DNA from 2 places in the Rhodococcus sp. 1R11 genome. Region 2 is predicted to be linked to the other one. Evidence: riboswitches for the same ligand, from Rfam matches in the RefSeq annotation. Region 2 holds a riboswitch; the other holds the start of a gene.

Region 1 (4,281 bases), on a different contig from region 2:
ATCTGGGTGGTTTGCGTTCCGATCTGGTCCGCTGTCGCGCGGGCACCGACGGCGAGCACCAGCGCGGCACCCACCCGATCCGGATGTCCCACAATCCATTCGAGGGTGCGCATGCCACCCATCGACCCGCCCACGACGGCGGCGAACCGATCGATACCCAGAACGTCGGCCACCGCGACCTCCGCCGCCACCTGATCGCGAATCGAAATTTCCGGGAAGCGAGAACCGTACGGGGTGCCGTCGGGGGAGATGCTGCTCGGCCCGGTGGTACCTCCGCAGCCGCCGAGCACGTTGGTCGCGACGACACACCATTCGTCGGTGTCGATGGGGCTGCCCGGTCCGACCATCCCGTTCCACCAACCGGGCAGTACGTGGTCGGCATCCGGCGGTCCCGAAACGTGGGAATCACCGGTCAACGCATGTTCGACGAGCACGACGTTGCTGCGATCGGCCGCCATCTCGCCCCAACGCTGCACCGCCACGGTCACGTGCGGAATGTGAGAACCGTTCTCGAGATCGAGACCACCGATGTCGATGGTTCCCAACCGCCCGTCCGGAGACGGAAGAACCGCCTCCGGACGAACGCCTGTGCTGAAGCTGTGACTCAAGACGCCGCCGCGCGGAAGCCGACCTCGAGATCGGCGATGATGTCGTCGATTCCCTCGATACCGACGGCCAGACGCACCAGGCCGGGAGTGACGCCGGAGGCCAACTGCTCTTCCGGGGTCAACTGCGAATGCGTGGTGGATGCGGGATGGATGACGAGAGAACGCACGTCTCCGATGTTAGCCACATGACTGTGCAGAGTGAGAGCGTTGACGAACTTCTTGCCCGCGTCCACTCCTCCTTGCAGCTCGAACGCGATGATCGCGCCCTGCCCCTTCGGTAGCAGCTGCTGCCCACGCTCGTACCACGGCGAGGATTCGAGTCCGGCGTAGTTGATCGAGACGACATCGTCGCGACCGGCCAGGTAGGCGGCCACTTTCTGTGCGTTCGCCACGTGCCGCTCGATTCGGAGACTCAACGTCTCGAGACCCTGGCTGATGAGGAATGCGTTGAAGGGTGACACTGCAGCCCCGATGTCGCGCAACAACTGCACCCGCGCCTTCAGGGCGAAGGCCGGAGCGCCGAGGTCGGCGAAGACGACGCCGTGGTAACTCGGATCCGGGGTGGTGAAGTTGGGGTGACGGCCCTGCGTCCAGTCGAACGTTCCGCCGTCGACGATGACGCCCGCGATCGCCGTGCCGTGACCGCCGAGGTACTTCGTCGCCGAGTGCACGACGATGTCGGCACCGTGTTTCAGCGGTTGCAGCAGGTACGGCGTCGCGACCGTGTTGTCGACGATCAGCGGAATACCGTTCTCGTGGGCGATTGCCGAAATGCCGGGGATATCGAGAACGTCGTTCTTCGGGTTGGAAATCGTCTCACCGTAGAACGCTTTGGTCGACGGTGTGATGGCCGCACGCCACTGCTCGAGATCGTCAGGATCGTCGACGAACGAGACGGTGATCCCCAGCTTGGGAAGCGTGTAGTGGAAAAGGTTGTAGGTGCCGCCGTAGAGCCGCGGGCTCGAGACGATGTGATCGCCCGCCTCTGCGAGATTGAGAATGGCGAACGTTTCTGCGGCCTGTCCCGACGCGAGCAGTAGCGCCGCGACGCCCCCTTCGAGTGCGGCGATGCGCTGCTCGACGACGTCCTGCGTGGGGTTGATGATGCGGGTGTAGATGTTGCCGGGTTCGGCCAGGCCGAACAGTGCGGCCGCGTGGTCGGTGTTGTCGAAGGTGTACGAGGTGGTCTGGTAGATCGGCAGCGCACGCGCGTTGGTGGCGCCGTCCGGGGTCTGACCCGAGTGGATCTGCTTGGTCTCGAAGCTCCAGTCGGCCGAGGGATCGGTGAACGGATCCTCGGTCGGTGTTCCGGTGGAGTCGACGACGTCGGGGGTCGAATCGGTCATGGCTGGTGATACTCCGTTTTCTCAGACGTGTTTTTTGTCGAATGAAGCTCGAGAACTCGAGCGTTACGGGGCGTATCGGTACAGCAACACATGAGAACCTCCTGACATGCCTCGGCCCGTCAGGACCGAAGATCAGTGGGTCCGCTTCGGAGCGGACCCGCGCTTGTCGATACGACACGGATGTGTCGCATCGGCCTGGTCGTTCACCCGGGGCACCCCACCGCGGTTGGAGGGTTGCCGGCCAGCAAGCCGGGGCTCGATGCTGGCACTCATGACCTGGCAGGAATCTTAGCGGGTACGGGTGTCCCGGGGGAACGAGGGCGCTCGCGACCCTCAAGCAGATGCTCTGGTGAGGACAATCACCGCCCGACGACTCGAAAACGAGCCGCCTCGGGGAAGACAATGGAGTCGACGAGCGTTATGCCGTCCGGTCGGGCTGTGCTGAATCGATCAACCAGGTCGTCGATTTACCGCGTCGTCGATCCACCAGCCCCTGGCCCGCTCTGTAATCCGATTGCTTACGAAGGTTGTTCTGCTGTGACTGTCACCGATTCCGCTCTCGCCAGAAACGTCAGCGCCGTGCGCGGCAAGGTGTCGAGTGGCTTGAGTGTCGGCCATCGACCGCACTCGACCCGCCGCAGGCTCGCCATGCTGGCCCTGTCCATCGGCGGCTTCGGCATCGGCACCACCGAATTCGCGTCGATGGGCCTGCTTCCGGACATCGCGACGACGATGGGAATCTCGGAGCCGTCGGCCGGTCACATGATCTCTGCCTACGCACTCGGCGTCGTCGTCGGTGCGCCGACAATCGCTGCTCTTGCGGCGCGTGTTCCTCGGCGCATGTTGTTGCTGGCGCTGATGGTGGCGTTCACGCTCGGCAATCTCGGGACGGTCTTCGCGCCGAGCTTCAACGAGTTGGTGGCCTCCCGGTTCGTGGCCGGTCTGCCGCACGGCGCGTATTTCGGCGTTGCCGCACTGGTGGCAGCGCACCTCGCTGAGCCGGGCAAACGAGCCAAAGCCGTCGCGATGGTGATGATGGGTCTATCGGTGGCGAACGTCGTCGGTGTACCGGTGGCGACCTGGATCGGCCAGGCCCTCGGGTGGCGAAGCGCATTCGCGCTCGTCGCCGTGATCGGGTTGCTCACCGTCAGTGCGCTGGTCCTGTGGATGCCGCGACTCGACGCCATGCCGACCACCAGCCCGATCACCGAGCTCGGTGCCCTCCGCCGTGGCCAGGTCTGGATGACCCTGTTCGTCGGCATCGTCGGATTCGGCGGCATGTTCGCGGTGTACACGTACATCGCGTCGACACTGACCGACGTCGCAGGCCTTGCCCGTGCACTGGTTCCGGTGGCATTGATGATCTACGGCCTCGGCATGGTTGCCGGCAACTACGCGGGCGGTTGGTTGGCCGACAAGTACAAGCTCAAGGGCACCTTCATCGGGCTGGCCGCGACCGCAGTGTCCCTGGCCGTCTTCGTCGTCGCGGCTCACAACCCGGTGACCGCGCTGCTTCTGGTGTTCTTGATCGGTGCGTCCGGCTCGTCCGTCGTCCCCGGACTTCAGACCCGTCTGATGGACGTGGCGGAGGACGCGCAGACTCTCGCCGCGTCACTCAACCACGCGGCGTTCAACCTGGCCAATGCCATCGGAGCCGCGGTGGGCGGTGCGGTGATCGCCGCAGGTCTCGGCTACACGGCACCGGCCGCCGTCGGCTCGGGACTCGCTGTTGCCGGCCTGGGCGTTCTGTCCGTCGCCATGTGGATGGAGAAGCGCTCGGCGGCATGAGGGTCAGGACGTGATGGTGGTGGCGGTTCCGCCGAGCGCCTCGGACATTGCCGGAGCCACCTTGTCGATCACGTACGGCAGGCTCAGCACACTCGTGAAGTAGATCGCCCCCGCCGTCACCCCATCGGTGAAGACGAGGTTGCCGTCCTTCACCGGCTGCAGAGCGTTGTACACCGGTTCCTTCTCCAACTGGCCGCGATCGCCCGGGTTCTCCGTTCCCCAGATCAGCACGTCTGCAGTGTCGAGGACCGACAGGTTCTCCAGCGGGATGCTCGCCTGCGCACTGCCGTCGGCCGGCACGAACGCGTCGATGTCGTCGGGGATCACAAAACCGAGCTTCGTCAGGAAGTCGGTGCTCAAACCGTCCTGGTACGCGATGGCCTTGCCCTCGTAGAACGCGTTCTGCAGGAAGATCGCCTTCTTGCCTGCGAACTCGGGGTGAGCCGCCGCGGCATCCGCGAACTTCTGATTCACACCGTCGATGAGTCCGTCCACTTCGGCTTTCTTGCCCATTGCCCGGCCGATCTTCTCTGCCTGTA
Region 2 (4,281 bases):
GTCTCGGTCGATTCCTCCAGATCGCGCCACAGGGTGAGGGCGCGGGCAGCAAGAGCCACGTAGTAGTCGTCGGCGTACGCGTGCCGGTAGATGCGCGACGATCCGTGCGAGGCACCTCTGTCGTGACCCGCACCGAACTGTTCGAGCAACGTCACATCGTGTCCGCGTACTGCGAGTTGCCACGCGCTCGATGCTCCGATGACTCCTCCACCGACGACTACTACTCTCATCTGCTGTCTAACCTTCCTTACGTGGGAGCCCCGGCGGGTTGATGACGGACTCCTGTACGGCCTCGGACTGCAGGCCCCAACGATCGATCACCTTCTGATAGCTGCCGTCTCCGATGGCGTGATTCACTGCGTCCTGCACGGCGTCGATGAGCCCGTTGTCCTTCTTCGTCAGTACTGCTATCTCACCCTGCAAAGCGTCTCCCGCACCGGAGAACGTGCCGATGATCTTGGTTTCACCACCGGTTGCCGCGTGGTAAACAGCCGACGGATTCGGTCCCAGGTACCCGTCGATACGGCCTGACCCGAGCGCCAGGTAGTAGTCGGACGTGTTCTGGTAGTAGGCGATCTCGGCGGGAGCCAGACCCTCGGCTACGTTCTGCTCGTTCCAGTCGACCAGCAACTGCTCTTGGTTGGTACCGGAGCCGACCCCGATCTTCTTTCCTGCGATGTCCTGACGCTTCTCGACTGTCCAATCGGTGTCCTTCTGCGCCTCGAAAGCGAGGTTGTCCAGTCGATAGGTCGCGAAGTCGTACTTGTCCTTGCGCTCCTCGGTGACGGTGACATTGGAGATGAACACGTCGTTCTCACCGGAGTCGATCTTCACGAAGTTCTGCGACCAATCTGCGACCTGAAGGTCGACGTCGAGACCGAGAATGTCGGCGATCAGGTACGAGAAGTCCACCTCGGACCCCACGATCGTGGTGTCGTCGGTCGCGTAGAAACGCAGCGGTGGCGCGGTACCGCCCGCCCCGGTGACGATCAGGGTGCCTCGATCGCGAATCGCTTGCGGCACTTCGGCTGCGATCTCGTCGACCTTCTGGGCGCGAACGCGGTCGGCCTGCTCGGGTGAAAGATCGAACGATCCGCCGTCCTCGGTGACGACCTGAGATTCTGCAGTGGGCTCGCTGCATGCTGTCGCAGTGAGTGCGAGGACAGCGAATGCGGACGCGGCCACCGCGAGCCGACGAGATGATCCGGACATGATTTTCCCCGTTCGTGGGTGCAGGTGAAGGTGTGTGGGAGTTAGAGAACGTGAGCGAGGAACGACTTGGTGCGTTCCTCCCGAGGTGAATCGAGAAGCTCGGTCGGAGAACCTTGTTCGACGATGACGCCGCCGTCCATGAAGACGACGGTGTCCGCGATCTCGCGGGCGAAGCCCACCTCGTGGGTGACGATCACCAACGTCGCGCCCTCACGGGCAAGGCCGCGGATGACCTCGAGAACCTCTCCCACCAATTCGGGATCGAGTGCTGACGTGGGCTCGTCGAACAGAATGACTTTGGGACGCAGGGCAAGTGCCCGCGCGATGGCGACCCGCTGCTGTTGTCCCCCGGAGAGTCGTCGCGGATAATCATGTGCTTTCGCGTGCACTCCGACTCGTTCGAGGAGAGCCAGCGCCTCGGGTTCGACGTCGGAACGCGTGCGCTTCTGCGCCGAGATCGGTGCCTCGATGACGTTCTCGAGCACCGTCAGGTGCGGGAAGAGGTTGAAGTTCTGGAACACGAAACCGATCTGGGAACGCTGCCGCAGAATTTCCCTGTTGCTGAGTTCGTGCAGTTTGTTGCCTTTGCGCCGGTATCCCACCAGCTCACCGTCGACCCGGACGGTGCCCTGATCCACCTTCTCCAGATGGTTCAGAGCGCGCAGCAAGGTCGATTTTCCCGAACCCGAGGGGCCGATTATCGCGGTCACCTCACCGGGACGTACCACGAGGTCGATGCCTTTGAGCACGTCGAGCCCGCCGTAGGACTTGTGGACGCCACGCACCTCGACCGCGTATCTCGTTGCGGCAGTGGACGTGGAGGCATCGAGAGTGGTCATCGGGTCGCCCCTCTCGGCGCGAAGGTGACGTTGGCGAGCTTGTGGCGAATCTGCTGGATCGGCGTCAGCGGAATGTTACGTACCGCGCCCTTGGCGTAGTGCCGCTCGACGTAGAACTGCACGATCGAGAGGACCGACGTCAGAATGATGTACCAGACGGTCGCGACCATGAGCAGCGGAACCACGCGTCCGTTGCGTCCGTATATGACCTGCACCTGGTAGAACAATTCGGCGATGGCCATGACCGACACGATCGACGTGCCTTTGAACAGAGAGATCACCTCGTTGGCCGCGTTGGGGAGAATCCCTCGCATCGCCTGCGGCAGAACGATCTTGAAGAACTCCCGTCTCTTCGGAATACCCAGCGCTGCTGCTGCTTCGAGTTGCCCCTGGTCCACCGAGATGATGCCGGCCCGAACGATCTCGGCCGAGTAGGCCGCTTGGTGCAGGGCCAGCCCGATGATGGCTGCCGTCGATCCACTGATGACGTTGTTGACGTCGAATCGAAAGAAGCTGGGACCGAACGGAATGCCCAACGACAGAGTCCGGTACAGATACGCAATATTGAACCAGAACAGAAGCTGCACGATCAACGGGATGGAACGGAAGGCCCAGATGTAGAACCAGGAGATAACCTGCAGCACAGGATTGTCGGACAGCCGCGCTACCGCCAGGCCGATACCGATGGCGAAGCCGATCAGCGTGCCCCAGAAGGTGAGCTGGATGGTCAACCACAGCGCCGACATCACCGATGCCGCAGTGAAGTACTGCGCGAAGGTGCCCCAATCCCATCCGGGGTTGGTGACGAAGCCGTGCAGGAACTGACCGACCACGATCAGAGTGGCGACTGCGATCACCCAGCGCCACGGGTGCCACGTGCGGGCAACGACGAGTTGTTCGTCGGGAATGTCGTCCGTCGTATCCGCAACGGGTCGAGAGTCGAGTTGAGTCACCGGAACCGCCGGGTCGGATGGGCAGCGATCATCGCTGGGTTGCCTTTCGAAGATTTCGTGCTGTGAGTACGCCGATCGGTCAAGCGTGCGTACAGATACAGATGTTCATCGGTCGTGCCTCCATCGGTCCTGGCGGTAGCACCCACACGCCGTAGGGCGGGGTTGCTGCGACGTCATCGAGCCAAGGTCTCTCGGTCGCTCTGGATGGTGACAGGAACGTACAGAACAATCTACCGAAAAGTCAAGTGCACGTGCATATTCGGTTACAATCACGATGATTTCAACCCTTGCCACCGCAGCAACCGCCACTGGGTTGCTTCTGTAGAGGGTCGACGAACTCCACCACTCTCGTGGCGGTCGCGGCCGCGATTGTCCACGGGCTCAGGCGAACTGAACGGAAGCCGACGTGGCTGCTTCCCCGTATGACGCTTGTTCTGTTCGGTCTCGGCAGTCTCGTGTGTGTCGTCGCGGGCGACTATCTCCCTGCTGCGGTCGCCGCGATCCAGGCTGTGATCCTTCCACTGTTCATGCTGGACGACCGAGTGAACGCCCTCTATCGGTACACCCCCGACGTGTCCTGAACCGCGGTCTCGAATCACCCTGATTTCAACCATTGCCTCGCGCCTTCGACACGGCAAGGGTTCCTAGCGACAGCGTCGACGAAAGGACTGGGTCGCCACGATGCCGAACAACTCTGCCGCGTCGAAGAACACCGCAATCGCCATGATCGAACGCAGGATTTCCTCGTCCACCGCCGAATCCTGGGACTGGCAGCTCGACGCACTGTGCCGGGGTCAGGACTCGGAGATCTTCTTCTCCCCCTCGGGTGAGGGGCGAACGGCGCGTCGCCAACGCGAGGATCGCGCCAAGCAGGTGTGCGCCGGCTGCGGGGTGCTCGACGCCTGCAAGCGATTCGCGTTGGCAGCCAACGAACCGTTCGGGGTGTGGGGCGGCATGACGGCCCGCGAACGGCTGGTTCATCGGGCCAACTCGCGACGCGACCACGAGCGGCGGGCGAGTTAGGCCGCGACCAGAAGATGGTCCGCAGCTCGCCGGATGGTCCACAATGGAGGGGTGACCGATATCGAGAAGCCCCTGCCGTGGACGTATCTGATGGACATGGACGGAGTTCTCGTCCACGAGGATCACCTGATCCCCGGTGCCGACACGTTCCTCGCCGAGCTGCAGGCCAACGAGATCCCGTTCATCGTGTTGACGAACAATTCGATCCGCACCCCACGTGACCTGCGCGCACGTCTCGCATTCACCGGCTTGGA

The links. Region 2 has a riboswitch for S-adenosylmethionine ahead of E4P29_RS02455 (amino acid ABC transporter permease). Riboswitches for the same ligand answer to the same signal wherever they lie in the genome.
Region 1: another riboswitch for S-adenosylmethionine. It lies ahead of E4P29_RS21005 (bifunctional o-acetylhomoserine/o-acetylserine sulfhydrylase); the one in region 2 lies ahead of E4P29_RS02455 (amino acid ABC transporter permease).

The regions. Positions count from the first base shown of each region.
Region 1 covers NZ_SPNG01000013.1:73,267-77,547, forward strand. Annotated here, with positions in the region: gene E4P29_RS21000 (homoserine O-acetyltransferase) at 1-608, opposite strand, end outside; gene E4P29_RS21005 (bifunctional o-acetylhomoserine/o-acetylserine sulfhydrylase) at 605-1,954, opposite strand; SAM riboswitch class IV at 2,109-2,231, opposite strand; gene E4P29_RS21010 (MFS transporter) at 2,603-3,742, shown strand; gene E4P29_RS21015 (ABC transporter substrate-binding protein) at 3,746-4,281, opposite strand, start outside.
Region 2 covers NZ_SPNG01000001.1:490,777-495,057, forward strand. Annotated here, with positions in the region: gene E4P29_RS02440 (FAD-dependent oxidoreductase) at 1-230, opposite strand, end outside; gene E4P29_RS02445 (ABC transporter substrate-binding protein) at 238-1,212, opposite strand; gene E4P29_RS02450 (amino acid ABC transporter ATP-binding protein) at 1,254-2,051, opposite strand; gene E4P29_RS02455 (amino acid ABC transporter permease) at 2,048-2,959, opposite strand; SAM riboswitch class I at 3,122-3,215, opposite strand; gene E4P29_RS25835 (hypothetical protein) at 3,427-3,585, shown strand; gene E4P29_RS02460 (WhiB family transcriptional regulator) at 3,728-4,027, shown strand; gene E4P29_RS02465 (HAD-IIA family hydrolase) at 4,061-4,281, shown strand, end outside.